Regions from separate parts of the Porphyromonas levii genome, predicted to be linked through region 3. Evidence: riboswitches for the same ligand, from Rfam matches in the RefSeq annotation. Region 3 holds a riboswitch; each other region holds the start of a gene.

Region 1 (7,762 bases), on a different contig from region 3:
CACCACACGAGTAGATGCGGTGGAGGGGTTACTCCCTGCCGTAGAGGCGGCTTTTGCCGAAGGGGAGGAGGTCTTAGTAGAAGCGCTGATTACTGGTACAGAGGTCACTTGTGGAGCTTATGAGGATGCAGAGGGCTTGCACGTACTCCCCGTGACCGAGGTGGTACCAAAGCGTGCTTTCTTCGACTACGACGCCAAGTACAATGGAGCGGTAGAGGAAATCACACCCGCTCGTATAGGGGATATGATGACTACCGAGATACAGCAGCTCACCAGAGAAATCTACGGATACCTCGGTGCTTCGGGCATCATCAGGGTCGACTACATCATTGAGGATGGGAGACCAATACTACTGGAGGTAAATACAACTCCTGGTATGACTGCCACGAGCTTTATACCACAGCAAGTAGCTGCCGATGGGAAGGACATAGGCACAGTATTGGAGGGGATTATTAATTATCACTTAAGCAGGAAAAGAAGATGAGCAAGGAACTAATCAGCACTGAGGATGCGTACTTCGAGAGTATACGCCCATACCTGGATAGCGAGGTGCAGGAAGCAGTCCAGCAGATCATAAAGGAGGAGACGATTCTAGCAGTAGCCCATGAAGTATGGGGCGATATCTCCGAAGGACAACTAGGGGCAATGGCTGCGGAATGCAAGTCTATCAAGGACTTTAAGGTAAAGATGGCAAAGCCCATCATTGACTATATCCTGAAGCACTCTACCTTCTCGCTCACTATGTCGGGCAAGAGTAAGCTCGATAGGAGTGGTGGGGAGAAGTACCTCTTTATATCCAACCATAGAGATATCATACTAGACTCTGCCTTTCTCAACTATCTGAGTATCGAAGCGGGGCTTCCTTTGCCTCGGATAGCTATTGGTGATAACCTTTTGATTACGGAGTGGATAAGGGCGGTAGTGCGTCTCTCTGATGCGTTTATCGTGAAGCGCAAGCCCTCGATGCGGGAGATGCTGGTAGAGAGCAAGCGATTGAGCAACTATATCCGCAGCTCGGTAGTAGGGGATGAGGCGTCAGTATGGTTGGCTCAAAGCGAAGGTAGGCGTAAAAACTCAGATGACCGCACACAGACAGCTGTACTGAAGATGCTCACGCTGAGTGCCGAGAAGGGACAAAGTGACCAAGAGCTATTAGAGGAACTAAAGATAACGCCGATAGCCATTACCTATGAGTATGACCCTTGCGATTACCTCAAAGCAAAAGAGATGCTGGCGAAGCACCTAGACCCTGAGTGGAAGAAGAGCCCCATAGATGACATGATCAATATGCAGACAGGGCTACTGGGACAGAAGGGGCGCGTGCACTTCAGCATAGGTGAGACGCTTAGAGACCTCTCGGCTCTTACTCAGAGTGCTGGCAGCAAGCAGGAGATACTCAATGTAGTGGCTCAGGAGATAGACCGCCAAATCTTTACAAACTACCGACTTTACCCCAACAACTATGTAGCGTTTGACCTACTACATGGAGGACGACAGTTCGAGCACATGTACAGTCCAAAGGAGGAGCAGACATTTGTAGACTACCTAGAGGGTCAGGTGAAGAAAGTAGAGGCTGCCGAGGAGCACCAGTCCTTCGTAAGAGAGCGTATACTAGAGATGTATGCCACCCCTCTGAAGAATCACTTAATCACGACTAAGCAGATGCGGTAGTATGAAAGTGCTGATAATAGTTGACCCTCAGAATGACTTCATTACAGGGACACTCCCTGTAGCAGGTGCCAAAGAAGCGATGGATAGACTAGCGACAGCATTGCCCAAAATTCCTGCGGAGGAGATTGTGGTAACGATGGATGCTCATCCCATTGGGCACTGTAGCTTCGAGGCACAAGGCGGTATGTGGCCACCACACTGCGTGAAGTATAGTGTGGGTGCAGCGCTTTGGGAGCCGCTTATGGAGGCACTAAGAGTGGGACAAGGCCCAGTGCACTTCATAGAGAAGGGCGTACGGAAGGAGCTAGATGAGTACAGCGCTTTCGCAAAAGGGTACCCTACCCTTCTCGACAAGGCTAAGGAGGTTTTCCTATGTGGCATAGCAGGGAATGTATGTGTACTCTATACCTTGAACGACCTTGTAAAGCATGGGTTAGGGCAAAAACTCACGGTCATCACCGATGCAGCACCTAGCCTTGACGACGGCACTGCTTTGAAAGATACGATTAAAGAGAGTGGCGTAGGCGTAATAACACTAGAGGATTTTTAGGATATAAGAAATATGAGTTGGTTTGATTGTAAGATTACATACGAGAAAGAGATTAACCAGTCAGGCAAGATGCGTAAGGTGAGTGAGAGCTACCTTATCGATGCAGAGACTTTTACCGATGCGGAGGCTCGTATGGCCGAAGAGATGAATGGCAGGGGTAGCTTTGTAATGGATAGCGTAAAAAAAGTACGCCTCTACGACCTATTCATCGATGATAAGAGCGAACGCTACTATAAGTGCAAGGTAGGCTTTATCACACTAGACGAGAAGGCAGGTGTGGAGAAAAAGAAGTACGTACAGATGATTGTGCAAGCGGATGATATTGATCACGCTCTAGAGAACCTCCACAAGGGGATGCAAGACACACTAGGCGAGTATGACGTAGCTAGTGTATCCGAGACGCTCTATATGGATGTATTCAAGTATCAGATAAAAACAGAGGGATAAGTCGTGGATATTAAGGAACGACTGGAAGCCCTACAACAGGAGCTACCAGAGACCACTAAGCTAATAGCCGTATCCAAGTACCACACCCAGGAGGAGGTACTAGAGGCATACGAAGCCGGACAAAGGCGCTTCGGAGAGAATCGTGTGCAGGAACTACTTCCGAAGTACGACGCTCTGCCTAAAGATATTGAGTGGCACTTGATAGGCACACTGCAGCGTAATAAGGTAAAGTATGTGGTACCCTTCGTGCACATGATTCACAGTATCGATAGTGAGAAGCTACTTCAGGAAGTGGAGAAGGAGTGTATCAAGCAGGGGCGAAAGTACCTCCCTGTATTACTGCAGATACATATATCTGGAGAGGAGACCAAGCATGGATTTTCGCTAGAAGAGCTACAAGAACTAATCAATAGCGATCGCCTTAGAACCTACCAGCATGCTCAGATATCAGGCATCATGGGTATGGCTTCGCTGACAGACGATATGGAGCAGGTCGAGCGCGAGTTTGCACAGATGAAAGCACTCTTCGACGACCTACGTACTGGTGCTTTCAGTGAAAGCTCACACTTTACTGAGCTCTCAATGGGTATGACACACGATTATCCTATTGCCGTAAAGCATGGTGCAACCATTATTAGAGTAGGCAGCGCAATTTTCGGTTAATTTATAGATTAGAATAGACAACATATCGGATATTTTCCTACTTTTGTGGTGTAGTATTATAAGACATAGCTAGAGATAAAGTTTTATGAATGAGATAGACAACCCTTTTAACCTCGAGGAAGAAGACCTCGATTGGTACGACGAAGAACTTCTCGAGTTTGTCAGAGAAGAGACAGCTGAGATAGAAAGTATCACAGAGCTCTTGGATCAGGATATCTTGTATCTCTACGAGCTTTGGGAAGAGTACACAGAACAGCTAGATGGCGAGGAGGAAGTCGTAGAGGTAGAACCCGAAGACTTCCACGAATATGCGCTTAAGAGTGCAGCTGAGGACGAACAAGACATCTCCATATCTGTGGAGGACATGGTGCTACTCATCCAGTTGCAACAAGAGTTCGACGTCTCTCTCGAAGAGGACGATGACGAGTAGGATTAGTATTTATTTTAATAGTTAGATGTTATGAGTAAGATTAAAGGTTTTCTAAGTGTAAGTATAGTTACCATCGGTTTGATACTGAGTGGTTGTGGTGCTAGTAATTCTCTAAAGGGCGCTGGTATCGGTGCCGCAGCAGGTGCCGCTATCGGTGCTGGCATAGGTAGAGTAGCTGGCAATACTGGTATAGGTGCTATCATAGGCACAGCCATAGGTGGTGCGGCTGGTGGTATCATTGGCAACCAAATGGATAAGCAGGCGAAAGAGCTAGAGCAGCAGATTCCTGATGCTACTGTAGAGACCGTGAATAATGGTGAGGCCATCCGTGTTACATTTGATAGCGGTATCCTCTTCCCAGTAAACTCTAGTACGCTTAACGCTAGTTCGCGCGAAGCACTTCGCAAGTTTGCTGAAAACATGAATGCCAACCCTGATACGGACATCAAGATTGTGGGTCATACCGACAAGACTGGTAGGTATGAATACAACATGCAGCTATCCCGTGAGCGTGCGATGAGTGTACTCAACTTCCTCCGTGCGCAGAGGGTAGAGAGCGCTCGTATGATGGGTGAAGGTGTAGGTCCAGATCAGCCAGTCGCCATGGGCGATAGCAAAGCTGACCTAGCTAAGAACCGCCGTGTAGAGATCTTTATCCTCCCCAATGCCAAGATGATTAAGGAGGCTAAGGAGGCTGCTAAGAAGTAAGCAGACACACGCTAGACATACATTTTATATACCCCCTCGGTAGATTGGTTAGTGCCAACCTACCGAGGGGATTCTTTGTAACTTTGGATAGGGATACAAAAATAAATCGTTACCTTTGTGGTGCTATAAACAAGACGGAGGTAAGGGAAACTGGTGGAAATCCAGTACAGTACCCGCTGCTGTAAGTCTCAGTAATACTCTGCTATACACACATAAGCCACTGCCTACTAGAGGGTGGGAAGGCGTCGTAGAGTGAGACGAGTCAGAAGACCTACTTCGGCTCTGTTACATCTAGTATATTTTTTGTTGAACCATTACTTTCGGGAGTTAAAGTTATGACCAATCCTATCAAGTACATCATCAAGCGCGATGGAGTCCAAGAGGCGTTCGTCCCTACCAAGATAGAGAACGCCATCCTAAAGGCCTACGTAGCGGCAGGCTACACCGACCATTTCGTGGAAGTCAAGTCGGCTACACTTAAGATTCTTAGCCGTATAGATAAAGATGTGATATCCGTGGAGGAGGTGCAGGACATTGTGGAGAGTGAACTCATGCACTTCAATCCTGATGTAGCCAAGCGCTACATCCTTTACAGGGAGTGGCGCAATACTGAGCGACAGAAGAAGACAGCTCTGAAGCAATCATTGGATGGTATCGTAACTATTGACAACAACGATGTCAACCTCAGCAATGCCAACATGAGTAGTCATACCCCATCAGGACAGATGATGACTTTTGCATCGGAAGTAACTAAGGACTACACCTATCGATACCTACTCCCTACCAAGTACGCCGAGGCGCACCGTAGGGGTGACATTCATATCCACGACCTAGACTACTATCCTACCAAGACGACCACCTGCGTGCAGTACGACTTGGCAGACCTATATGAGCGAGGATTTCACACCAAAAATGGAGGCATCCGTACCCCCCAGAGTATTCAAAGCTACGCCACACTGGCAACCATCGTATTCCAGACCAATCAGAACGAACAGCATGGTGGACAAGCCATACCAGCTTTCGACTTCTTCATGGCACCTGGAGTGTATAAAACCTTCGTGAAACATGTGGCGGATCTACTACAATTTGCACTCCAGACGGTAGACGAAAGCGTGGATATAGAGTCTAAAAAGGCTAGAGAGCTAGTAGCCCAACACCTACACTCCATACTCCCCTCTTCTACCGAAGTCGATCATCTGCACGAGGCGATATGCGAGGAGTATTATGAGCACCTTAATCGTCGCCTTCTTGTGAAGGTCATCGAGAAAGCCATAGAAAGGAGCCGACGCGATACCCATCAAGCCATGGAGGGCTTTATCCACAACCTCAATACCATGCACTCTAGAGGTGGTAATCAGGTGGTATTTAGCTCGATTAACTATGGCACCGATACTTCTCCCGAAGGTCGGATGGTAATGGAGGAGCTTATGAAAGCGACCATAGAGGGTTTGGGTGACGGCGGAGAGACCCCCGTCTTCCCTATTCAGATATTTAAGGTAAAAGAGGGCATCAACTATTCCGATGCAGACTACGAACTAGCGCTGAAGAACTTCGATAAGGCGCTGGCAGGGGAAGTATTCTTCTCTTGTCCCAACTTCGACCTCTTCCTACGTGCCTGCGATACTACAGCCAAGGCACTTTTCCCCAACTTTGTCTTCCTCGATAGCACGTTCAATCGTCACGAATTGTGGCGAGAGGACGACCCAAAGCGCTACAAATACGAAATAGCTACAATGGGATGCCGCACGAGGGTATTCGAAAACCTCAATGGCGAGAAGACCTCTATAGGCAGAGGCAACCTCTCATTCACCACCATCAATCTCCCAAGACTTGCGATTGAAGCCATGCGCTATGCCGAGGAGCACTCCACGCTCCATACCGACCAAGGTACACTGAGGAGCATGGCGGTAAATAAACTATTCGAGAGCCTACGCGACCTAGCCCGACTAGTGGGAGAGCAGCTCTATACCAGGTATGAATTCCAAAGAAGTGCCCTGGCACGCCAATTCCCCTTCATGATGGGCAACGATGTATGGAAGGGAGGTGCCGCCCTGCGCCCCAATGATAAGGTAGGCGATGTACTCAAGAGTGGCACACTCGGCATAGGTTTTATCGGAGGGCACAATGCCATGTACGCTATCTACGGAGAAGGTCATGGCACCAACGATCAGGCGTGGGAGACCCTCAGACAGTGCCTAGTAATCCTCAACGAAGTGGCTGGAGAATTAAAGGAGAAATATCACCTCAATTACTCTGTCCTAGCAACACCGGCAGAAGGATTATCCGGACGCTTTACCCGAATGGATAGGAAGCGATACGGGATCATAGAGGGCGTAACCGACAGAGACTACTACGTCAATTCTTTCCACGTAGATGTCAAGGAGCAAATCACTATTGCCGAGAAGATAAAGCGTGAAGCACCATTCCACGCACTCACTGGTGGCGGACACATTACGTATATAGAGCTCGATGGTGAGGCGAAGAAGAATGTGCGTGCTATCTCCAAGATAGCAAAGCTAATGAAGGAGCAAAACATTGGCTATGGCTCTATTAACCACCCAATAGACACATGCCAAGAGTGCCACTACAAAGGTATCATCTACAGTAAATGCCCAATCTGTAAGAGCGAACATATTCTGAGGATGAGGCGCATCACTGGGTACCTTACTGGAGATCTGAGCTCGTGGAACTCCGCTAAGCGTGCGGAGGAAAAAGACCGCACCAAGCACCACTAACAAGTACACCAACGCCCATCCGACACAGTCTGGCAAGATGAGTCTGAGAATATTGAATATTATGCCCGAGACCATACTAGATGGCGAGGGGATTCGCTACTCTATCTACTTGGCTGGTTGTCGTCACAATTGCCCTGGCTGCCATAACCCCGAGAGCCATAATCCCCTAGCGGGAGAGGTGGTGACCAAGGAGATGATAGAGCAAATCATAGAGGAGATTCAAGAAAATCCTATGCTAGATGGCGTCACCTTTAGTGGTGGAGATCCCCTCTTCAACCCAGAAGAATTTCTGCCACTACTTCGGACCATCAAGCAACGCACACAGATAAATATCTGGTGCTATACAGGCTTTACCTACGAAGCTATCAAAGACCACCCACGCTACCAGCCGCTATTGGAATATATAGACGTACTGGTAGATGGGCGCTTTGTAGCTAGTCTTTATGACCCCCGACTCTCCTTTCGGGGCAGTAGCAATCAGAGAATTATCAATTTGGCAGAGAAACGAAAGCCATAAAGCAGCTGCCCTAATGGCTCTTAATAGGTCGGTCGACGTTT
Region 2 (7,762 bases), on a different contig from region 3:
CAGTAGGAAGCCTTGTAGCACGCTCATAGGAAGCCTTTAGAGCCACCTCCTTTGCGAAGGTCACCCTAGTGCCCAGACCAAAACCTATTTGGTTACGCGTGAGATTAGGTTCCACATCCTTTGCCCCAGTAATCCAAGACATATCCTTTTGTTCCATCCTGGCTCGGAATATGTAGTCCTTTAGGAACAAAGTAGAATTGATCCTATCACCCCAAAAGTATCGACTGTACGAAAGCCCCAAAATATGGCGCGCGAGGAAGTCATTGGTCGGCACAAAGGTCTTATCGTAGTCATCGCTTCGCTTATTTTGATTGGCCGTTAGCGTATAATTAAAGTTGAGTGAACTAATTGGCGTCAGATGATATGCCAAATTAGCTCTTAGGATAGTAGTGGGGCGCTTAGTATGCCTGAGTATCTTATTGCCCCGCCCCATCACTTCGTTTCTATACACCTCTTCGTACGAGCCATCCCAACGGTACTGCCTAAACGTAGTATCAGCATACAAGATATGCTCCCAAGTATGAGACGCAAAGAGCTTAGCGGTAAGCCCTTTTACCAACCAGTCCTTCTTACTATAGTTTAGGGAGAGACGAAGAGCATCCCTATGCCTCTCGGCGGCTCCAATCACCCTTTGTTGGCTAAAACCAGTCTGTATCTCACTACGGCTCTTAGCATAGTAGACTCCTACGAGAGCTTCATCCGCCCATTTTGTCTGCGTAAATCCTACCTGTAGTTCTCCATTTATAGAGCAATAGCCATCGTGGAAGCGACGATAGTCTCCTTTCTGAAACTCATTTTTATCAGCATTCCAGACCTCCACACCTTTCATCATATAATCATTACGGGAGCTGGTATAGCTAGCGTCTCCTCGGACAGTAAAGCCATTATCGTTGTGCCTATACGAGCCATTGATATCGGCACCATAGGTATGAAACGAACCTCCATTGACAGAGACATCCAAGAAGTTTTTGCTTTCCTTACGGGTAACAATATTCACAGCACCACCTAGCGCATCAAGCCCCAGTTCTGGAGGGACAACCCCCTTGTACACCTCTACTCTATCCACAATATTAATAGGCAGATTGGCAATATTCGCCCCGCTCCCCAGAGACGTAAGAGGTACACCATCAATAAAGTACCGTATCGCATTACCCCCTAACCCACCTAGCGAGAGATCGAAGCTCGAGCCAATACCGCCATCTTCCCTGATACGCACACCACTCGTGTACGACATGAGCTGATTGAGACTACTATTGGACGCCACATATGGGCGGATACTCAAACTCTTAGCTGCATACACCCCCTCCTGCATCTGCTGAGTGTGGTCTGGGCCTACCACGAGCACCTCGCCGAGGAGCTTATAATCTTCCTTGAGGCTAAACGTAATATTGGTATCCTTATCCAACTGCACCTTCTGAACCTCTGTCTTATAGCCAAGTAGAGCAATCTCAAGCGTATATCTGCCTGGGGTTAACTTCATACTGAATGCGCCCTTGGCATCCGTTGCACACACTTTCCCTCTGCCCTCGATAGAGACAATAGCATAAGGGAGTGGTTGGTGTCTTTTATCATCTACCACCCTACCGCTTAGCACAAAAGACTGTGCCAACGCTCCAATAGAGTAGATGAGACTAAGGGCTAACGATAATGCCAGTCTATTACTCATCGGCATGGAGTTTTTCGCCTGTAACCTCATAGACCTTCTTCTTCTCTCCAATCAACACTCGTCGATGATTGGAGTAGAAGTCAATCTTATCATTAATAACCTTCAGTATCTGTGGCAATTCTCCTAAGCCCTGAATAGTTGCTTCCACTTCGTAACCCTCCTTCGTTAATAGCTCCTGCCACTCTCCAGCAATATCCTCCTTTGCATGCTCTCCGGCTACAATCATAAGAGGTCTGAGCAGTACTTTTTTGAGCCCTGAAGCCTTAAGCCTCTGTAATGCTTGTTCGAAATGAGGATACCCCTCTACACATCCTATCATAATATTAGTATATCCTCCAATTTGAAGCATGTGATCGAGCATCGCATACTGTGCTGTAGCGACATCATAAGTACCATGACCTACCCATATCGTAGCCACATCTGGTTGCGCACCCTCTGTCATTACCTTTAGCATCTCGGAGTAGTCCGACTCATGATAGAGCAGCGGGGTTGCTACCCTTAGCCTTTTGAAGAGACCTTCTACCTGTTCTGCCTCTTGCCTTACCGATACCATCTCTACGCCATTAGTCAGCGAAGTAGAGATGATAAGTACATGGGTATAACCATCCTCATGTAGTTTATTGAGCGCCTGAGAAGGATTCAGCTTAATAATACCCTTGTGGTCGGCAAGTCTTTTAATAATAATCCTAGAGGTATAAGCCTCACGGACCTCAAGGTTGGAGTGCTGTAGTTTCACAGCTGCATTGATGGCATCTAGGGTAAGCGCCCTAGTATCATCGTGTGTCGTACCAAAGTGCACCATCAGTATGGCACCCTTGTCTCCTTGTTCGAGGTTTTCAAATAGGGGGTCACGCTCAAAGACTTTGTTCTGAGCATAGAGATCTTGATTACATAGCATAGCCACAACGACACAAACTGCCGTCAGTAGAAAACTTCTCATGGGTTGAAAAAAAATCTCAAAATAATACCAGCACTCTGCTCCCCGAAGTGCAATAATACTCATTGGACATGGCAGGTCTCCTGGCTTGCTTACCTCGGACGACCTTCCCATCTTTATTCAAGACAGTGGTTGAATAGATTATCCGAAGGCATAATAATAGCTTACAGTAGCGGGCACTGCTCCAGAGTTCCACTGGATTCCCTCTTATGCACCATATAAACAAAGCGAATGCTTCTGTGCATCACCATCTCCACGAGTGCAAATGTAATAGTTTTTTTTGATGATTCTGAATTTTTCTCAATATGATTTAGTGAATGAACGATGTGTTAACACCCTAATTCGATTGTGGACCCCAACTATTATCCAATCGAACAATCCTATTAACTACCATAATTGTCAATCACTTAATACAGACAGAACACACAATCGTAAGAGTGGATACACATACGACTCATAACGAAGACGTATCTCATCAAAAATAGCTCGCGCAATCACCAAAATTTATTCCTAGGAATAAATTTATTTTTCTCTAGGAATAAAAATATTTATCTGTACAAATAAATTTATTTATTCCTAGGAATAAATTTCACTACTCTGGCGAGCCACAACTGTCGCTCCCCTGAGCGGATTTACCAACAACGCAATATGCTGTACTATAATATATTGCGATAATAATATATGAAGGTTGCTACCACTAAACTGCAATCACACCTGCGAATTCTGTGCTGAGAAATAATATTGCACTCCACTGTAGATGCTCCTAATACCTTATGTAGATTATCTTTTACCTTTACACCTTCTGTTATATTACACTTTATTTTGACTATATTGTTGTTGTATTGATTTTATTTGTATGTTTGCACCAATAACATATCGATTGTTTAGTAAAGCATTTTTAATCTATAAAGTTTGTATCTATGAACAGAAAGACAATTGCTTTCATGTGTACAGTTTTCTCAGCTTGTACACTATTGCTATTTAGTGTTTCCTGCTCTATGAGCAGAAGAGACGTTGAATCCCATTGATATTGATGTTTATGTTTTCGTGCAAATATTTATAGTCTATGATTATGAAAGCAAAGATAGTTTTATTCGTTATTTTCTCCATCCTGACGCTTTCGCTCAGTGGATGTTATCGATATAGCAAAGAGGAAACCCCTGAGTACTTTAGAAGCCAAGAGAGAGATCCTCTCCTCATCGGTAAATGGCGATCATTTAACCCAGAGACTCAAGAGTTATATGGGGATTACATTATTGAATATAAAGCAAATGGGGAATGTATATTTTCCGATATTAGCGATAGCGGGAGAAAGATTAAGCACTACTTTTACACAAAAGACAGTGCAATCTTTATTCTACTTATGGGTGATGGCTGCAAAATTGGCAGAAGTGTCCACAAACAGTTATACCGATTTGAGAAGAATAATACTCTACTCTATACCGGATGTGATGTGACTGGAGAATATGAATTCTACCCATTTAAAAGACTTTAGCATAGAGGAGTAAACACATTGGATGTGTAACAAGGAGAGAGTATACCAAAACTAACTCCTCTATTGGATGGTCTATGTATCTATAAAAGGACAGCTACTATCAGCAAGCAAAATACTTACTGATAGTAGCTGTTACAATAAGTTGAGAGAGGGATAGCGTGACACTGGAAAGCATCGCTAATATCACGCGTTATGCGAATCTGCCCCTAGCGAGGACGTGGGGTTGCTACCCCGTAATTTGTGATCACTCATGCATTTTGTAGAAGATCAATGTGTCTTCTTGGCAGGTTTTGTGGCTCCTGACACGGCATCGTACTTAGAGGAGAACGTCTTGGCCTTATCTCCTACTAGATAGGTTGCCACTTCGTTATAAGACTTTAGAGTAACAGCTTCGTAGCCCCTACTTTTCAGCAAATCGGTTATAGATTCCCCCAACGTAATAAGAGTAGTATTGTCGCCTATGAAATTTATTCCACTCTCTTGGCAGGCCTTGAAGTAGGCTTCTACACTTTTGGTATTAGAGAATACCATGTGGGTAAATCCGACACTCTTTAGAAGCTCTAAATAGTCTTGACTATAGAGATCTACCCTAGTGCTAGGGAACGTCTCAGCGAGTAGCACATTATCCTCAATCCTCGGGCAGAGCTCACTCACTTTTCGGTTCAGCGTAATTGCCAACACCTTAAGTTCTGGAGTAGGCTCTGGCATCTGATAGTCTTTGACCACCTCTATAACATCTCCCACAAGAAAGAGCGCTGGTGTCAGATGCTCATAATCGGCAAATGTAGGTGTGAAGTCTTTGATGCTCCCACGTATAACCTTTTGAGCTGGCAGAGTACCATTACTGATAATTACTGCAGGTGTTTCTGGAGATAGCCCCTCAGTAGTCAGGAGCTGGCAAATCTCAGGAACGATGCGAGCGCCCATATAAAATGCGATTGTACCACCTAGCTCTACGAGCGACTTCCACTTGAGGGCGTTCTGAAGGTTTTGGTCTTTAGTACTTGCGGTAACAAGGGTGAATGACCTAGCCAATGCACGATGAGTTACAGGGATTCCAGCATAGGCAGGAGCTGCAATAGCCGCTGTCACACCAGGAACCACCTTGACTTCTATATTCTCTTTGGCTAGAGCGAGTAGCTCCTCACCTCCGCGCCCGAAGACAAAAGGGTCACCACCTTTGAGTCGGACTACGAAATTGCCCTTTTTGGCTTCGTCAATAAGGAGTCTATTGATTTCCTCTTGCTTCATAGAGGGGCGCCCCGCTCTCTTGCCCACAGGAATAAGTCGGACATCCTTACGGCAGTGGAGTAGTATCTCTGGATTGGCAAGGGCATCGTAGAGCACGACATCTGCCTGCTTCAGTGCCTTTACTCCTTTCACAGAAATAAGCTCTGAATCGCCAGGACCAGCACCAACAAGATGGACAATCCCCTTTTGGGCGAAAGCACTAGAGAAGCCCCAAAAGGCAATAACGAAAGATAGTAGAGCAAATCGCCTACAAGTATAAAAGTGAGTATTCATACAATTGATATTATATTGATTCTTCTAATCTTCATCAAGAGACATAACTTCCTCCACTCGGAGGGGACTCATACTTCTATAGGTATCTATAGAAAGCAAGGTCTCTATCGATTCAGGGTTCAAAATTACTCATTTTCTAAGATATGGTGTGGCGAACAGCCGTGAATGCCGAATTAATTCATAGGCATTGCGCCAGCACATATATGCTCTACTCCACGTAAGATGTCCCTCCTCGATAACAGATGAAGGCAAATTATCGTAAGATTTCCCATAGAATTATTTGCTACTTTCGAGATTTATAGTATCTTTGCCGAGCAATCCAACGATACTAGGGTTGCGAAACATTCTTCCATAGCTCAGTTGGTTAGAGCATCTGACTGTTAATCAGAGGGTCCTTGGTTCAAGTCCAAGTGGAAGAGCTACATTTTAGAGATAAGAATTATTCTTCCATAGCTCAGTTGGTTAGAGCATCTGACTGTTAATCAGAGGGTCCTTGGTTCAAGTCCAAGTGGAAGAGCAGATACAGCGCCGTTAGTGGAGTCACTAGCGGCGCTTTTTTGTCTATCCGAGTCTGTCATCTCGTGTCGCTTTTGTCAGGGAGACCGCATTGGCACGTTTATTCCATAGAACTAGTAGATGAATATTTAATAATCAACATATAAGTAACGTAATAGATATGAATATCAAACCATTGGCAGACAGGGTACTTGTGGTACCTGCAGAGGCAGAGCAGAAGACAGCAAGTGGGATTATTATCCCAGACACAGCTAAGGAGAAACCCCTTCAAGGCATAGTGGAGGCTACTGGCAAGGGTACTAAGGATGAGGAGATGCTCCTAAAGAAGGGAGATCGCGTACTCTATGGCAAGTATGCTGGCACTGAACTGGAGCTTGAAGGCAAGAAGTTCATCATGATGCGACAGAGCGACATCCTAGCAGTGATTGAGTAAAATAATATAATTAGAAAAGAATATAAATAAGATATATGGCTAAGCAGATTAAGTTTGAAGCAGAAGCAAGGGAGCTCCTTAAGAGTGGTGTAGACCAGCTGGCAAATGCAGTGAAGGTGACGCTCGGTCCTAAGGGACGTAATGTAATACTCGACAAGAAGTTTGGTGCCCCTCACATCACCAAGGATGGTGTGTCTGTAGCACGTGAGATAGAGCTTGAGAATCCATTTGAGAACATGGGTGCTCAGCTTGTAAAGGAGGTAGCAACAAAGACTAATGATGATGCCGGTGATGGTACAACTACAGCGACTGTACTTGCACAGAGTATAATTAATGTAGGTATAAAGAACCTTGCTGCAGGTGCTAACCCAATGGATTTAAAGCGGGGTATCGATAAAGCTGTAGCTGCTGTAGTGGCTTCACTCCGCGAGCAAAGCAAGGAGATTGGTGATAACCTAGCAAAGATTGAGCACGTGGCTAAGATCTCTGCTAATGGTGACGAGACTATAGGAAAGCTCATTGCTGAGGCGATGGAGAAGGTAAAGAAGGAAGGTGTTATCACTGTAGAAGAGGCAAAGGGCATGGATACCACTGTCGAGGTGGTAGAGGGTATGCAATTTGATAAGGGTTATATCTCCCCATACTTCGCGACCAATACCGAGAAGATGTTGGTGGAGTTTGAGAACCCATATATCCTCATCTATGACAAGAAGGTGAGCACTCTTAAGGAGATTCTCCACATCCTAGAGCAAGTAGTACAGACTGGTCGTGGTCTGCTGATTATCGCAGAGGATATTGAGAGCGAAGCATTGGCTACCCTTGTGGTTAACCGTCTGCGTGGGTCACTCAAGGTAGCTGCAGTGAAGGCTCCAGGCTTCGGGGATCGTCGTAAGGCTATGCTAGAGGATATTGCAGTGCTAACAGGTGGTACGGTTATCACCGAGGAGACGGGTCTAAGCCTTGAGGCTGCTACTATGGAGATGCTGGGGTCAGCTGAAAAGGTAACGATTGATAAGGATCACACAACTATCGTAAATGGTAGCGGTGCTAAGGAGGATATCGAAGCACGTGTACAATTCATCAAGAACCAGATTGAGGCAAGTACTTCGGACTACGACAAGGAGAAACTACAAGAGCGCCTGGCTAAGCTAGCAGGCGGTGTGGCAGTACTCTACGTAGGTGCGCCAAGTG
Region 3 (7,762 bases):
AGCGACACGGATACTCTTATCCACTTCCCAAGAAGCTCCTGCAGGGATAGCCATTACAGCTCCAAAGGTAAGTTCTTTTGTCTTAATAACACCGCCCTGTCCTTTGCCAGATGCCCCACCATTAGTGCGGGGGTAGTGACCTCTGAAGGCAATATCCCATCCCAAGTTGTTGTTATAATCTGCGTCACTTACCGTCACTACAGTGCCTTTCTCGAAAGAGAAGTAGACGAACTTGCCGTAGTTGGAAGCGTCGATGACGACCGTCTTTACCTCCGTCGTTTGGGGGGTATCCTTCTTGTCGCCTTTACACGAGGAGAAGCCCAAGAGAGCTAATCCAATCAAAAAAGTAGTAGTAATCTTTTTCATTGTAATACTTATTAATTATTTAGAAGTTGAAAGTAATCTTTCCGAAGAATCGTCTTCCCGGATCAAAGGTTGTCAGATCTTCTGGATCCGTAAAGTTGAAGATGTTTTGCACCCCAAGTGAGAGCGAGACATTCATATCTCCCTTCTCCCAGGGTGTCATCTGTGCAGTAGCACGCCATAGAGAGTATGCACTTTTTGTGCGTTCTTCTACAGTGATCTCCTCTTTTCCCGTAGTGCTATTGATGCTTTTACGCTCCTGGTCATACATCTTTGGGGATATCCATCGACCTGAGATAGTGAGAGAACTTTGCTTCCCTAGTAGTCGTCCTCTAATAGAAACTACACCACTCGCAGAGTGCTTGGCATTGCCCTGAAGCTGCAGCCCATTCTCCATATTGATAGCATCTGTGAAAGTGTAATTTGCACGTATAGCTAGCCAAGAGAGAGGATAGATGTCGGTGTTGACCTCCATGCCCCTAATCCTTACCTGACCAATATTCCTGTATCTTAGCTCCGTCCACTCTTCTCCGTTATCATTTGTGACTCGTACGAATGAGGATTGTATCTTGTCTCGTAGGGTATTCTGATACACCTCACCACTTATGGCGAATGAGGGCATACGGTATTCAAGAGATAGGTAGCCGTATTGTGAACGCTCTGCCTTGAGGTTAGGATTACCGATGTTGTGAGATACTGCTCCCATCATGAAGTCGGAGTAGAGTTCCGTATTATTGGGTGCCTTGAAGCCCATGCTATAGCCCGTTCTCACCTTGAAATACTTAGTAGGAGCGTACATTAAATTAACCTTAGGGGTGAAGGCATTCCCAAATGCTGAGTGGTGAGTGTACCTTGCTCCACCAGTTAGATTAAGGATAGGGAGTAACTGCCAGTCACCCTGAGCAAATAGGTTGAGGTCGTATACCTGTCGTGTCTTAGTCTCTTTGCCAAACTGGATATCGCTATAGTCCTTATTGATATTCACCTCAGTACCGCCAATAAACTCCAGTTGGCTGAGGGGCTTAAGTATATCCGTTAGTCTGATTGTGTGCTGATGAAACTTAGCATCAGCAGGCTGTGTCTTACCTTTTATTATGGTATGGCGGGTATAGTGGTCAGCAAAGTAAGATAGGCTTAGTTTATGTATGCCTACTGTGTGCTCACCTAAAATACTATAAGAGAAGTTACTATTCCGATACCTATCTTCCTTAATACTAAGCGGTGGATTGAACTGGTCTTGAAGAAATAAGTCAAGGCTTCCAGTTAACTGTGTAGCCCCTCTCTCCCACCATAGTTTTTGCTGTAGACTATAGTTGCGATACGGATTAATAGTGTAGATCTGCTGATTCTCGGGATTTAGGTTGTAGCCTTTTGTGCCGAAGTAGTATATTGAGGTGCGTCCCGACCAGACACCATGCTTGCCTCCTATACTGAGATCTGCTATGCTGTTATTGAACTTCCCATACTGGAAAGACCCTGAGCCCTCAAGCTTACGTGCCGGTTTCTTGGTGATGATATTGATAACCATGCCGATGGCATTAGAGCCATAGAGAACCGATGAAGCACCTTTGACGATTTCGATCTGTTTTATGTTGCTTTGGGAGATACGGCTAAGGTCAATATTCCCTCCTGGGGTCTTAGCAAGACGTTCTCCGTCCACGAGTACGAGAATGTAGCTATTCTCCAGTCCTTGGGCTTGCATATTGATGCCTCGACCATCCCTTTTGAAGGAAAGCCCTGGTAGGTTATATTGGAGGAGCTCGGTTATATTCTCAAAGTTGCTAGATGTTATCTCTACATCCCCAATGACGCGAGTTAGTATGGGCGCAGCCGATATAGCCTTGGGCGTTCGTGTCGCTGTTACGACAAATTCATCGAGGTACTTATCCCACCGCATTGTACTATCATTGTGCTCAGGAGCGGTGTAGTTCATATCGGTTTGGGCATACAAAGAAGTCCCTACAATAAATATGAAGTTGAGCAATAGGAAGAGCTCGAAAGATTTCTTCATGGTTATACAAATAGTTCCTATACCATACCAAGTGCTAGTAACTTGCCCATCTATAATAGTCTAGACCACTTAACCTCACACCCGGAATAGTTAGTGAAAACATTGCTTTCAATAAGTTATTACGCTTTGGCAGGTCTCCTGGCTTATTCCATCAGCACACAGAGCCTTCCCATCCTATTGTCTTGCAGAGTATGGACAGTGGCTTACGGATATCTACATGCCTTTATAGAATTTACAGTAGCGGGTACTGCTCCAGACTTTCACTGGATTCCCTTTTCAATGAGCTAGGAGGAACTCCATAGCTTATCACCAAATTTTATCGCTGCAAAGGTAGAGATAATTCTAATCGTGTGCAACCTTAAGGGCGCAAATAACTATTAGTAGAACCCTGAAGTAATGCTACTTGTGAGAAATACATGACAGCATACTCTGGATAGGCTCCGTATAGAGAAGCATCCTTCTCTATGCGGAGGATGTGGGTGAAAGGGAAATTATAGTTAATTTTGTAGGCAATATGGGAAGTGGGTATTGGCAATCGTATGAAGAAGGATATATTTGATATTGAAATGGAGCTGGTGGGACGGGAAGTCTACTCCGATAGACTTTTCTTGGGTCACTTTGCGCCTACCAACCGTGAGCAAGTAGTACCAATTTGTCTGCCTGGGCAGTTCGTGGAGATACAGGTTAAGAATTGCGATGGCGTGATGCTTCGCCGCCCTATATCGGTCTACGCAGCAACCGAGAGAACTCTCGATCTACTTATTCAAAATGCGGGTAAAGGCACAGAAGTATTATGCAATGCTCCAGTAGGGAGTCGGTTCAATATCCTATTGCCCTTGGGTAATACATTCCGTATACCTGAGGCAGGAGCCCGTCCGCTGCTTGTAGGTGGCGGAGTAGGGGTAGCCCCTATGTATGCGCTTGGTTGTGCTATGAAAGCTAAGGGAATCGAGCCTACTTTCCTTCTAGGAGCTAGGAGCGCGGGGCACTTCTCCGATCTTTCTCATTTCGAGTCTGTAGGGGAGCTGTTTATTACTACTGAAGACGCTTCTCTAGGGGAGCAAGGATATGTGACTCAGCACTCGATATTAAGAGCACAGAAGTTTACACATACATATATGTGTGGTCCTACACCGATGATGAAGGCCGTAGCTCGTTGGGCACGCGAGGAAGGCATCCCATCTCAGGCATCGCTCGAAAATCACATGGCTTGTGGTATAGGTGTGTGCCTCTGCTGTGTAGAACCGACAGTAAAGGGACATAAGACGGTTTGTAATGATGGTCCTGTATTTGATACTACCGAACTACTTTGGGACTAAGCGCTATGGAGAAGAATCTAGTGGTTAGAATAGGAGAGGCGGAACTGAAGAATCCAATCACAGTAGCTTCAGGTACATTCGGAGATGGTCTCCTAATGAATAGGATCTACGATGTCTCTTGCTTGGGAGGAATTTTTACTAAGGGAACCACGCTAGAGCCGCGCGAGGGTAATGCGCCCCAGCGTATGGCGGAGACTCCTTCGGGAATGCTCAATGCCGTGGGCTTGCAGAATAAAGGGCTGGAGTACTATGTTACCCAAACGTATCCTGAAGTGATGAAGTTAGGCACCGAGATTATTCCTAATGTCAATGGGTCTACAATAGACGATTATATCGCAGTGGCTTCGGCAATGGATAAGTTGGAGGGTATTCGTGCGATGGAGCTGAATATCTCTTGCCCCAATGTGAAGAATGGGGGTATGGCTTTCGGTGTCTCTGAGAAAGGAATTGCTGAGATTGTCTCAGAGATTCGGAGGGTGTATAGCCATACGCTTATTGTAAAACTCTCGCCCAATGTGACTGATATAGCTCGTATGGCGTGCATAGCCGAGGAGTATGGTGCGGATGCGGTGTCATTGGTCAATACTTTTCTTGGTATGGCGATAGATGCGCATAAGCAGAAACCTATCCTTTCGACTGTGACAGGTGGGCTTTCGGGACCAGCCATTAAGCCAATTGCCCTCCGTATGGTATGGCAAGTAGCCCGTGCAGTACATATTCCTGTGGTGGGGATTGGAGGCATTACCAATGGTTTGGATGCTATCGAATTCATGCTGGCAGGGGCAACTGCCGTGCAAGTGGGTACTTACAATTTTGTGGATCCTCTCGCTCCACAAAAGATGATAAAGGAGATTGAAACCTATTTGGAGCGTTATGGCATCAAGGATGTAAATGAACTCATAGGTGCTCTTGAGGTCTAAGCTAATAAAAAGAGTGCAAATACAAAAGAGACCGTTGCATAATGCCTTTGATACAAAGGCTAAGCATTATGCCATGGTCTCTTTGTGTTTAATTAGAGTCAGGCTGCTCATTATTCTGAAAATGCTGTTTGACTTTTATTTTTTTTCTCTTGAGAAGTTGTTTGACACGTATCCAACGCTTGACAGCTTGGTAGTTTCGAGCATAGAAAAGATATTTTCGAGCCTTAAATGGGTAGTAACCACCTTCCTTCAGTCTCTTGGTTATATATTGCAAATCATCGGAAAGATTTTCTTCTATTTCATTACTTTCTTCCTTGCACGAGATGTGCAGATGCATATGGTAGGTCAGACTATACAATATGCTTGTTTTGATTAATGGTGGATATGGATAAGACCATTCTGAAAGCATAATATCAATTACCTTCTTGTATGATATTGCTGCCTTTCTGTTGTAGGTGTTCCAAATACTTTTTGTTATTGAGTTCTCATGCCTATAATAAACATATAGCGTTTGGTTTATTTTTACCATGGCATTTATATGTTTTATATATCTTATTACAAATACTTCATCTTCTGCAATAACTACCCCAGGAGGAACTATTATTCCGAATTCCTCAATGATACTTTTCTTAAAAACGTACATCCACATTGAACAACTCCCGAGTATTTTATAATTATTAAGGATGTCCTTTTGGCTATATACTTCTGAATTATCTTTTACTATTGTTTTATTTGATTCATGTTTCCCACTTATAGTTCCAACTTCCGAGTATTGAATTTGATAGAAATCCAAATTGTTCTCGTTTATAGCTTTCGTAATCTCTTCTATGTAGTTGGGAAGCACGTAGTCATCTGGATCACAAAATGTAATCCAATTGCCAGTGGATATGGATATTCCTGTATTTCTTGCTGCAGATACACCTTGATTTGATTGCTCAATATATTTGATATATGGGTATTTGCTGATATATGGTTGGGCTACTATATCCGATTTGTCAGGTGAACCGTCATTTACTAGTATAATTTCGTATGGTTGTAAAGTCTGGTTCACTAGTGAGTCAAGGCATTTTTCTAAGAACTTCTCTGCCTTATATATTGGTATAATTACTGAGATTGTAGTAGGTATATTCATCATTGTATAAAGTATTATATCATTAGTTATATAAAAGTACCCTCAAATCGCTCTGGGAGCTTTACTACCTTGGGGGCAGAGTAGGGCATCATAGGCTTATTGAGTGCAAAAATAGGGCGGAAGATGGTCTGCAACTTCCTAGCACGCTCAAAGATAAGGTCGCCATCTATTGGATTGGTATGAGTGGTGAGTGCCACAGTGCGAGCACGCCTGCCTAAGTGGGCTTCCCATCCAGCATCAATCCTGGTAGAGTCGCCCGCCCTCTTGACAATAATCTCTAGGTCACAATAACCCGTATGTACCAAGTATAGGTCGGGTGCTATATGGAAATTGTGTCCCTTCACCCTATGGAAACCAGAGCCCCAACGAAGGGGTCTCGCGAGTATCGAGGCTTTTGTGTAGCGTGACGAGAGGACGGCATATCTGCGCTGGGCTAATATCGATTGAGTAGGATCCAATGGCAGAGGTTCGTCTTGTCGTCTTTGCCCTAAGTCAAGCCCGAGCGGTGAGAGCGAACTTGAGATAGGAGCATGGGTAAGGTATTCCTTGAGAGAAATACCGTGCTTGGGGTCTACTATGATAAATTCGTCGGCATCGGTGCCTATCACTCTGTCGTACCCTCTTTGGAATAGCTGCGCTGCTAAGTCCGATAGCAAGCCAATCCGATACTTATCACCTTGAGTTCTGGATAGTGTACGGTGTGGCACCTTCCTTATATTCGTACCTTCATGATTGTATGGTAACTCCTGATCTTCACCATCTAGAGTGATATAGAGGTGCTCTTTACCCAGCTCTTTCCCGTAGTATTCAATCCATCGAGAGAGAAAGAAGAGATCGTTACGAGCCATCGTAATGGCAGCTATCTTTAGTGACATAGGGCTATTCATTAGTTATTCGATTCGATAAACTCCTTTATTCTTAGGCGGTAGTACTCCTCCTTTTTGTTTGTAGGCTGGTCAAAGGCACCTTGCTTCCATAGCGCTTTGAGACGCTTCCCCACGCCCTCGCATTGATCACTTTTGGCTATCAGATGTAAGTGCTTGGCAATGTGTTTGATAATCACTGGCCACATGCAATGCTTGCCCCATTGATCCTTTTGATAGTCTGTAGCTCTTGTCTTGTAGAGTTGATAGCTATGCTCCAATCCTGCAATCCAATTGAGCGTTTTATGGGCTTGCACACTACTTCTCACAATAGAGCGTTTGTTCGGGAAGTAATAGTAAAAAGGGAGATTCGTAATAGTGACCTTCGGATTCTTCAGGATTACTTCGCTCCACCATGGAAAGTCCTCGAAGGTAATGCCTTTGAGGAAAGGCACATCTATTACTAGCTCTCTTTTGAGTAGGTGTCGTACCACAAAGAAGTGCTTAATCGGGTATTTTATTTTTGTATGGCTATCCTCCGTGACATGTGCAAAGACATCTTCAGTAACGTAGCTGTCTACTTTCCGGAGGTCATATCTCTTATTGATCCCAAGGGGTAGAGCAGAGTCTACATTATACCCGAGGTAGGACATAAACCTGATTTGGAGGTGGAAGAACTGATCCTTGTACCAAGAGACAATGTCGGAATTATCCCTTTGGGCTAATCCTAATGCTATCTCCATGGTCTGGGGGTGTATCAAGTCGTCAGAGTCTAGAAACATGATATATGCACCAGTACTATGCGCTAGTCCTACGTTCCTTGCATCCGATAGCCCTCCATTATCTTTCGTGACCACCTTTATGCGGTCGTCTCTCAGTGCGTACTCACTAAGTATAGCATCACTATTATCAGGGCTGCCGTCATTCACACAGATAGCTTCCCAATCGGTATAGGTTTGCTGGAGCACACTATCCAGACAGCGTCTCAGGTACCTCTCGACATTATACACCGGAATGATTACTGAAATTGTAGGCATAAGATAGTGTATAAATATTAATCTTTACTAGTCATTTGCTCAATAAGGTCGACCCACTTAGTGGTGATGACTTTATTTCCAAACCTCTCTACTTGCACAAGCGCTTCTTTTGCCATC
Region 4 (7,762 bases), on a different contig from region 3:
GCTTGAGCAATAAAGAGATAGTCCTAAAGCTCTGCATCATAATCTGCTGCCCTATCTTTTCCTTACCCTCGTGCTTCTCTCTATAGTAACCGCGAGGCGTAATCATAGTATCACCCGAAAGATAGGTCTGGCTATTACCTATGAGCACAACAGTAAACATATCGACCACCTCAATATCCATTTCACCAAGGGTCGTCACTATTACACTCTGATCTTCTCGCCCTGCTTGTCGCACGATACCGACTGGAGTATCTGCGCTTCTACTCTTAAGGAATAGCTCTCTTACTCGCTCTAGCTGCCAAAACCTCTTATGGCTCTTCGGATTGTAAATAGCTGTAACAAAGTCTGCATCGGCTGCTGCCACCACTCTACGCTCTATGGTAGCCCATGGGGTCATAAGATCGGAGAGAGAGATAATGCAGAAGTCATGCCCAATAGGTGCGCCAAGGATAGAGGCTGCCTCTTGGAATGCCGAAATGCCTGGTAATACTTCTAGTTCAATGTCGCTGCTGCGCTCCTCACGCATCTCATACATTAATGGAGCCATACCATAGATACCAGCATCGCCCGAACTAATTACGCAAGTCACCTTACCTTGCTCTGCCTGCTCAAATGCAAGCTCAGCACGTGCACGTTCTTGGCGCATACCGCTATCGATACACTCCGCTCCCTCCTTGAGAAATTTTAATACAAATTGGAAGTAGAAGTCATAACCCACAACGGCATCCGACTCTCCTAATACCCTCTGCACAGCAGGTGTAATCTCATCAGCTCTGCCAGGACCTATACCTGCAATGTATATTTTCCCTTTGTTACCCATATATTATCTAATTATCAAATCTCTAATACAGTTTTGCGACCTACAAAGGTAATCACTTTTTGGCTTTAATCTTACTCTTCCGAAGAAGTCTACCCCAAAAGCGTATTCCAATAATCATCCCTGTAACGGAGAGCACTAGCCCTCCTATACAGACAAGAGTAATCAGCCCCTTTCTAAGCACTGGATGCTCAGCGAAGTACTTGACTCGAAGGCTATGAAATGCAGGATAAATCCACTTCTTCACTCTACTATTCGTATTGAAGTACCGCACACTTGCCTCTGTAGGTGTAACATAGATATGACTCTTATCGGGGTCACTAGCCACCACCTTGTATACTGGCAGGGTGGCGCTCTCTATATTACTGACGTAGTAATTGTCGTACGTCTCCAGCAATTCTATACTCATAGGACTATCAATATGCCTACTAAGCCGTTTTAGCACCACTTTCTCTGTAAGATAAAGCGGCTCTATAGAAGGACTCGTGGCATCAAACTTAGCTACAGTATCACGGTAAGTAACCGTGTAATAGGGTTGAGTACCGAACTGCTCAAACGCTATATCCTTCACTTCGCCTAGCTTCAGGAGCTCGCGATAGTCGAGCACAAAGCTCGAGAAGTCTACTTTATCGCTTTTCCGTAAAGTGCTCTTTAGTTTTGGATTGTGCTCCTTTACCAACCAACTAGGCAGATCCTGCATAGAAAGTAGCCCACTAAGGGCGAACATCATTGCGAAGAAACCAAAGAGCATACCAGAGATATGATGAAGCCTATAGCTTCCCTTCTTGTATGGACTTTGCAATCTTCCCTTTCTCTTCCATGAGAACCTATAATATCGGATACCAACAACTATCCCTGCTAAGCACATGATGGCACATAAACCAGAGAGTATAGTAACCACAGCGAGCCAGATATCTCTATTCTGACGGAGTTGCCAAAAGTAAAGCATGTGAGGAATTGTACTGAGGGCTCCCTCTATTCTTCCCTTCCGAGTGCAATATTGAAGTGCCTCTCCCGTCTGTGAAGAAAGGTATAGGTAGCTCTTCTCTGGATCATCATACTTAATACGGTAGATAGGGAAATGCTCCTTAAGCGAACTATACGGAATCCAAGGATCCAATTGGTAAAGTTCATCTATCGACTTGATTGGGTAAGAACTCCACCGCCCTGCCTGCTCTTGGATATAAGAATAGCTAACACCGCTCTCCGCCACAGGGGCGAAGAGGGTGTCAGCTACAAATAGTAAAGACTGCTGGTCTGTAGTTACTTGGATAATAGGTACTCCTGAGTGTGTCGTAAGCTCAAGGTGCTTTAGCTCCTCCCCTTCTGGCACCTGTGCCAGTATCTGTTGCAGACTAGGCAGTACACCACCTATAGTATCACGGTGTACTATGTCCTGATCCCCCAGCTTTGGGAAAGCGAGGAAAAGCATACCAAGCCCTGATAGGAACCATACAAACATCATAGGAGCGAGCAATGCCCCCAACCACTTATGTACTCCAGACCAGACCTTCATGATTTACTTCTTGATTGGGACAATACGGTCAGCGTAATATCCTTCCTTTAGTTTAGCTCCAGGAGTGATATTACCGCTCTTGAAGTCGTACTTATAAAACTGTGTTTGCGTCTTGGTATTTGCTCCGAGGATAGCATAGTCCTCAAAGACAGCCGCTAGCTCTACATAATTACCACCAGTGCTAAATGGGATATCCTTTAGATGAGTCTGTGCTCCAGTTGAAAGATTGATTACTGACCAGAAGAATACGAAAGGATTATCCTTACTACTCCAGACATCTTTTCCAGTAGCATAGAGTGGATTTTGGAGATAGGCTAGCGCAACATTAGGCATAAGCTCACGAAGCGTCACAATCTTGCTATTGTCATTAAGCGTAATGATGAAGCTCTTGTCGAACTCCTTTTCACCCGCCTTAACTCTAAGAATATAGCCATGTTGCTGAGTTGTAGACTTAGAGCCCGCATTGACAGAATTACACGCTAGGTAATAATTGCCCTGCTGATCAAAGAAAGCCTTGCTCTGTCTCGTTTCACCAAAAGAAGTTGATGCAGGCATCTCTGCACGAGTCTCGGTACTAGTACTTACGACCTTCATCGTCTTGGCGTCGATAACAGAGAGATTAAAATCCTTTCTCGCCTTCGCATCCATCGCCTTCTTCTTATTTATATCGTAAACGTATGTATACAAGATAACATTGTCACTTTTACGATAGCCAGCAAGACCTGATGAATTGAATTGTTCACCCTTTTTTGGTGCAGGCAGATCTAGGATACCTTTCTCTACCACCTTCATATCATTGGTGTTGATCTTGACCCAATTCACAACATGCTTCTCTCCAGCTGAGCCAAAGAGAACAAGCGTATTGGTATCGAGCCAAACGTGAGAGAAGCGGCGGTCTAGCACCTCTTTAAGTGGGAACCTCTTCACCACCTTCACGTCAGCATCAGTAATTTTGTATTTACCGAAGTCCCCTTTACGTGATACACTATAATAGTAGCCATCATGGTAGATAGCATTAGGAGTCATCTCTGAACTTAAGGTTTCAACACCCTTGCCTTTGATATCATACTCCCCAGTCTCAAGGCTGGCAACCCTTCTCACGGCATGAGCATCTTGCTTTGCAGCGGAAGAGGTTCCCTCATCAAGGGCAATCCATACGTCATACTCCATACCAGTAACCTCTGGGGTTGGTTTAGGAGTTGGTTTAGGGTTAGGCTTATTACTGTCATCGCAACCTGTAGCAAAGACGAGTAACAGAGCTAAGAACACTGAAAAGATAGGTAGTCGTTTCATCTTCATTGTTATTAATTAGTTAATAAATACTTTTAACTTACAGAATAGGGCTCGCCCGGGTTTCTGAAGCATATAGTTATCGTAATTGATTCTATCAAAGAGGTTATTGCACTGCAATGATAGGGAGTATCGGTTGTCGGCCAAAGATAGGGTGGCTCCCACATTGGTATTCCACTGATTTGGCACTAGGGCTTTTGACTCTGCTAAACCAAAAGCCGCCCAAGTAAGGTAGAACCAGTGTGTATATGAGAGAGAGCCATCTATCCTTAGCGAACTATGCTTAAGCCCAAAGGGCTCCATCATCGTTACTGCTGCTAGAGCATTGGTATAGAAAAAGGGCTTATTCGGAATCCTATTATCATACGTAATATCTAGCTGACCATTGGGTTTGGTCTTAGATCTATTGCGCTCATCAATATAGGTTGCATTCATAGAAAAGTCTAATAAGTGCTGATAGGTGTAACCGACCTCAGCCTCACCTCCTATCACACGCGCAACCCCTACATTCTCATACTTACTCTCGGTATCACTCGAAACCACTCTGTGGATATAGTCCTGCACATCACGGACAAAGAAGTTGCCCTTATAGGATAACTTATGCTCTGGTTGAAAGCGCCAAGCCCCATAGACCTCCAGATTGAAGTTGTTAGCCTGCTCTGGTCGGAGGAGTAGATTAGGATAGATATTGGCTCCGTTACCCATATACTCCCTGGCAGATGGGAGCCTAACCGCTCTTTCATACGACCCCTTAAGGGATAGCTCGGGGAATAACGTAGCTCTCACGCCTAGTCCATATCCTAGGTGATTCTTTGTAGCTTTACGCTCCACCTCATTGGCACCCGTAATCCAATAATAATCTGACTGCTCTACCTCTGCATGGAAGATATAATCTTTAAGGAATAGAGTAGTATTGATACGATCATCCCACAGATATTGCCCATACGAAACACCCAAGATATGCCTTGCCAAATAATCTTCCGAAGGGATAAAGGTGGCATCGAGGCGATCCGTTCGCTTATTCTTATTCGCTGTAAGCGTATAGTTGAAAGAGACCGTCCCTGTTCGTGACCATTGATAGGCGATATTAGCACGTAGTACATCAGTAGGGCGTTCAGTAGCCCGAATCATCTTCCCTCGCCGCATCAGCTCACTATAATTCGTCTCTACATAACTACCATCCCAAGCATAACGCCTATAAGCGGTATCGGTGTATAAGATATGGTCATTGGTATGAGATGCGAATAGATTTAGGGAGAGCCCATCTACAAATAGGTCTCTCTTGCTATACCTCCCTGAAAACCTCAGAGCACTACGATCTCTGTGTGCCTGCCCTATCACTAGGTTTTGGCTAAATCCTGTCTGTAGCTCACTAGCACTACTAGTATATGAGATACCTACAAAAGCTTCGTCTGCCCATGTACGACCCGTAAAACCTAGTTCAAGTTGGGAGAAAAGAGATCTATAGCCATCGTGAAAGCGACGATAATCCCCCAACTGATACTCATAAGCAGCTTCATTCCACACCTCTACGCCACGCATTAAGTAGTCATTCTTGGAGGACTTTACACTCATAATGCCCCTAAGGGTGAGACCACTCCTATTGAGCTGATACTGACCGTTCACATCGGCTCCGTATGTGTGGAATGAGCCTGCTTCTGCAGAGACATCAAGATAATTTGCATGACTACTCTTTGTCACGATATTCACCGCCCCACCCAAGGCATCTAACCCAAGTTCAGGAGGCACCACCCCTTTATATATTTCCATGCGTTCCACAAGGTTGATAGGGATATTCGCTAGCGTCACACCACTCCCAAGCGAAGACAGCGGAACGCCATTCACGAAATACCTAATGGCATTGCCACTAAGCCCTGTGATAGCGAGGTCAAAGTCCGAACCTACACCACCCTCTTCTCGTATCACTACGCCTGAGGATTGGTTGACCAACTTATTGAGATTGCTCACCGATGCCACAAGAGGATGGACATCTATACTCGTGGCAGAGAACGAACTATTCTGCATTACCTCCTTATAGGTAGGAGCACTGACAACGACCTCTCGGAGTAGTTTGTAGTCCTCTTCCAGGACAAAGTCTTGCCTAATCGGCTTATCCCCCACCCTTACTACTAGCTGCTTTTCTCCAAACCCCAATAAGTAGGCGGATAACTTATATTGCCCCTTGGTTAGCTCAATAGCATACTCACCCGCAGCATCAGCAACGCCACGAATAGTACCATCTACTTTTATAAAGGTTCCCTGTAAAGCCTTCCCATCCTTGTCACTCACCCGACCACGCACAGTGACCTGAGCTGTGGCGAGACACGAAGACAGCACCAAAGTCCAAACGACCCAAATAGGTCTCAACAAGCTATTCTTCATAAAATCGAAGAGGATGCAACATTACGCACTCTTGCCCCCGAGAGTACAAATAAATAGCAATGGCAGGTTTCCTGACTTGCTCCTATTTGGAGACGCCTTCCCATCTGTTACCAGACAGTGACACCATTATGTAGATTACCCCAAACGCGATACGAAGCTCACAGTAGCGGGCACTGCTCTAGACTTCCACTAGATTCCCTTTTATGCTCTTGAGATAGGCTATCTCCGAGCATCACCACAACTTACTCCACAAAGGTAACACTATTTATTGTATATACGAAAAGAGAATTGACTACCTCTCCTTTCCCTTTGGCAAAACATCTTTCACAGAAAATGAGGTAGAGAATATCCTATGGTTATAATCTTGGACAATAGCACGAAGTAGATTAGAATAGTGCTCTACCGTCTTTTCTGAAGGCTCAATCGTTACATCCGTCTGCAGGTGCTTCACTGGGCTTGTCGCTGTTATATTACTCGCTGTGGTCATTGCAATAGTTGCATCTTTAGTAAAGAGCAAGTATTGCCCCCCAAAGTAGTTGAGCGCAAAGTGTTCTACCGACCTATCAAATACATTATTACCATAGCTCAGGACTGGCTCAGTGTTCCCAGTTAGATAGAGGAGCGTAGGCAGGATATCGGCGTGCTGCACCACGTACTCATTGATTTCACTCTTCAGCTTACCTTGAGGATCATAGAAAGCAATTGGAACAGCTGCGTGCCCTGCCAAATTGTCATAGGCAGGGAGATCAGTCTGGTTGGTATGATCCGCTGTAAGTACAAAGAGCGTATTTTGAAACCACGGAGCATCCTTAATTTTGTCGAAGAATTGGCATAAGGCATAGTCGGCATACTCCGCTGTCTTATGTATTGGCAGAGAACCGCCCTTAAATTGATCATTAAATTGCTTCGGCACTTTGAAAGGATAGTGATTAGAGAGAGAGAAGAAAAAGGCGCCAAAAGGTTCCTTCAGATTATCCATATCACTAGCCATTGCTAATTCGAAGGGCAAGTCATGAATACCCCACTCACTGTACATATCCCCTTTGCTATTGGGATGCTGAGCCAGATAGTCGTCTCCTGTATACTGTTGGTCTACCCCAAGCTTTTGGAGAAATGGGAAAAATCCCATAGCGCCTTCACTATCTCCATGGTAAAACTTAAGGGTATAACCCTCACGCTTTAGAGCCAATGGAAGTCCTGTATCGAAGCTATTGAAGTGCTGATAATTGGACATTTCCCAATCTTTATCGTTGAATGTACCACCGAAAGAGGGAAGTGAAACAAATATAGAGGGGAAAGACTCTACCGACCGTTTGCCAGAGGCAAAACCATAACGAGCATATAGGGTATGAGGAAGCAAGCTGTCAAGAAAAGGAGTCCTACTTGTATGCCCCTCTACCCCTTGATTGAGAAAGCCAATGTACTCGCTCGCCATACTCTCCATGATGATGACCATCACATTCCGCCCTCGCATAGAGCCAAAGAGGGAATCATTCTCAGACAGAGGTGTAGCTTGGTAGTATGGGGTGAAGATATGAGGTAACTCCTCATCGGTATAAAAATCATATTCATGCCGTGCTTCTGTACCTTTTAGTAGCGCAATTGGTGTATTCAATAGGATAGGATATTGATCCTGACTACTCATCCGACTGACTACCTTATCGAGTGCAACGGGTGTACCCTCAAAGTCCCAGCGCCCACGCATGCTGAAGAAGATAAAGACGATCAGAGCCATAGATAGTGGTATATTTAGCCAA

Evidence for each region. A riboswitch is a leader RNA that binds a small molecule or an ion and turns the genes downstream of it on or off. The one in region 3 is predicted to bind cobalamin.
Region 1: linked by a shared signal. The riboswitch ahead of IX315_RS05750 (anaerobic ribonucleoside triphosphate reductase) and the one ahead of IX315_RS08250 (TonB-dependent receptor plug domain-containing protein) in region 3 are both predicted to bind cobalamin.
Region 2: linked by a shared signal. The riboswitch ahead of IX315_RS00460 (sirohydrochlorin cobaltochelatase) and the one ahead of IX315_RS08250 (TonB-dependent receptor plug domain-containing protein) in region 3 are both predicted to bind cobalamin.
Region 4: linked by a shared signal. The riboswitch ahead of IX315_RS04805 (TonB-dependent receptor) and the one ahead of IX315_RS08250 (TonB-dependent receptor plug domain-containing protein) in region 3 are both predicted to bind cobalamin.

The regions. Positions count from the first base shown of each region.
Region 1 is NZ_JADRGN010000021.1:6,560-14,321, forward strand. Features, by position in the region: gene IX315_RS05715 (D-alanine--D-alanine ligase) at 1-484, shown strand, start outside; gene IX315_RS05720 (1-acyl-sn-glycerol-3-phosphate acyltransferase) at 481-1,671, shown strand; gene IX315_RS05725 (isochorismatase family protein) at 1,673-2,221, shown strand; gene IX315_RS05730 (DUF4494 domain-containing protein) at 2,234-2,668, shown strand; gene IX315_RS05735 (YggS family pyridoxal phosphate-dependent enzyme) at 2,672-3,331, shown strand; gene IX315_RS05740 (hypothetical protein) at 3,417-3,761, shown strand; gene IX315_RS05745 (YiaD family glycine zipper/OmpA-like lipoprotein) at 3,792-4,469, shown strand; cobalamin riboswitch at 4,571-4,762, shown strand; gene IX315_RS05750 (anaerobic ribonucleoside triphosphate reductase) at 4,805-7,204, shown strand; gene nrdG (anaerobic ribonucleoside-triphosphate reductase activating protein) at 7,242-7,721, shown strand.
Region 2 is NZ_JADRGN010000001.1:108,368-116,129, forward strand. Features, by position in the region: gene IX315_RS00455 (TonB-dependent receptor) at 1-1,666, opposite strand, end outside; gene IX315_RS00460 (sirohydrochlorin cobaltochelatase) at 1,659-2,606, opposite strand; cobalamin riboswitch at 2,660-2,870, opposite strand; gene IX315_RS00465 (hypothetical protein) at 3,676-4,098, shown strand; gene cobA (uroporphyrinogen-III C-methyltransferase) at 4,366-5,622, opposite strand; tRNA gene IX315_RS00475 (tRNA-Asn) at 5,968-6,041, shown strand; tRNA gene IX315_RS00480 (tRNA-Asn) at 6,066-6,139, shown strand; gene IX315_RS00485 (co-chaperone GroES) at 6,299-6,571, shown strand; gene groL (chaperonin GroEL) at 6,607-7,762, shown strand, end outside.
Region 3 is NZ_JADRGN010000043.1:2,396-10,157, reverse strand. Features, by position in the region: gene IX315_RS08255 (HmuY family protein) at 1-366, opposite strand, end outside; gene IX315_RS08250 (TonB-dependent receptor plug domain-containing protein) at 386-2,374, opposite strand; cobalamin riboswitch at 2,486-2,690, opposite strand; gene IX315_RS08245 (dihydroorotate dehydrogenase electron transfer subunit) at 2,914-3,693, shown strand; gene IX315_RS08240 (dihydroorotate dehydrogenase) at 3,699-4,613, shown strand; gene IX315_RS08235 (glycosyltransferase family 2 protein) at 4,702-5,748, opposite strand; gene IX315_RS08230 (glycosyltransferase family 2 protein) at 5,772-6,620, opposite strand; gene IX315_RS08225 (glycosyltransferase family 2 protein) at 6,632-7,645, opposite strand; gene IX315_RS08220 (glycosyltransferase family 4 protein) at 7,663-7,762, opposite strand, start outside.
Region 4 is NZ_JADRGN010000015.1:37,020-44,781, forward strand. Features, by position in the region: gene cobJ (precorrin-3B C(17)-methyltransferase) at 1-820, opposite strand, end outside; gene IX315_RS04795 (PepSY-associated TM helix domain-containing protein) at 873-2,333, opposite strand; gene IX315_RS04800 (hypothetical protein) at 2,337-3,626, opposite strand; gene IX315_RS04805 (TonB-dependent receptor) at 3,642-6,005, opposite strand; cobalamin riboswitch at 6,050-6,260, opposite strand; gene IX315_RS04810 (LTA synthase family protein) at 6,298-7,762, opposite strand, start outside.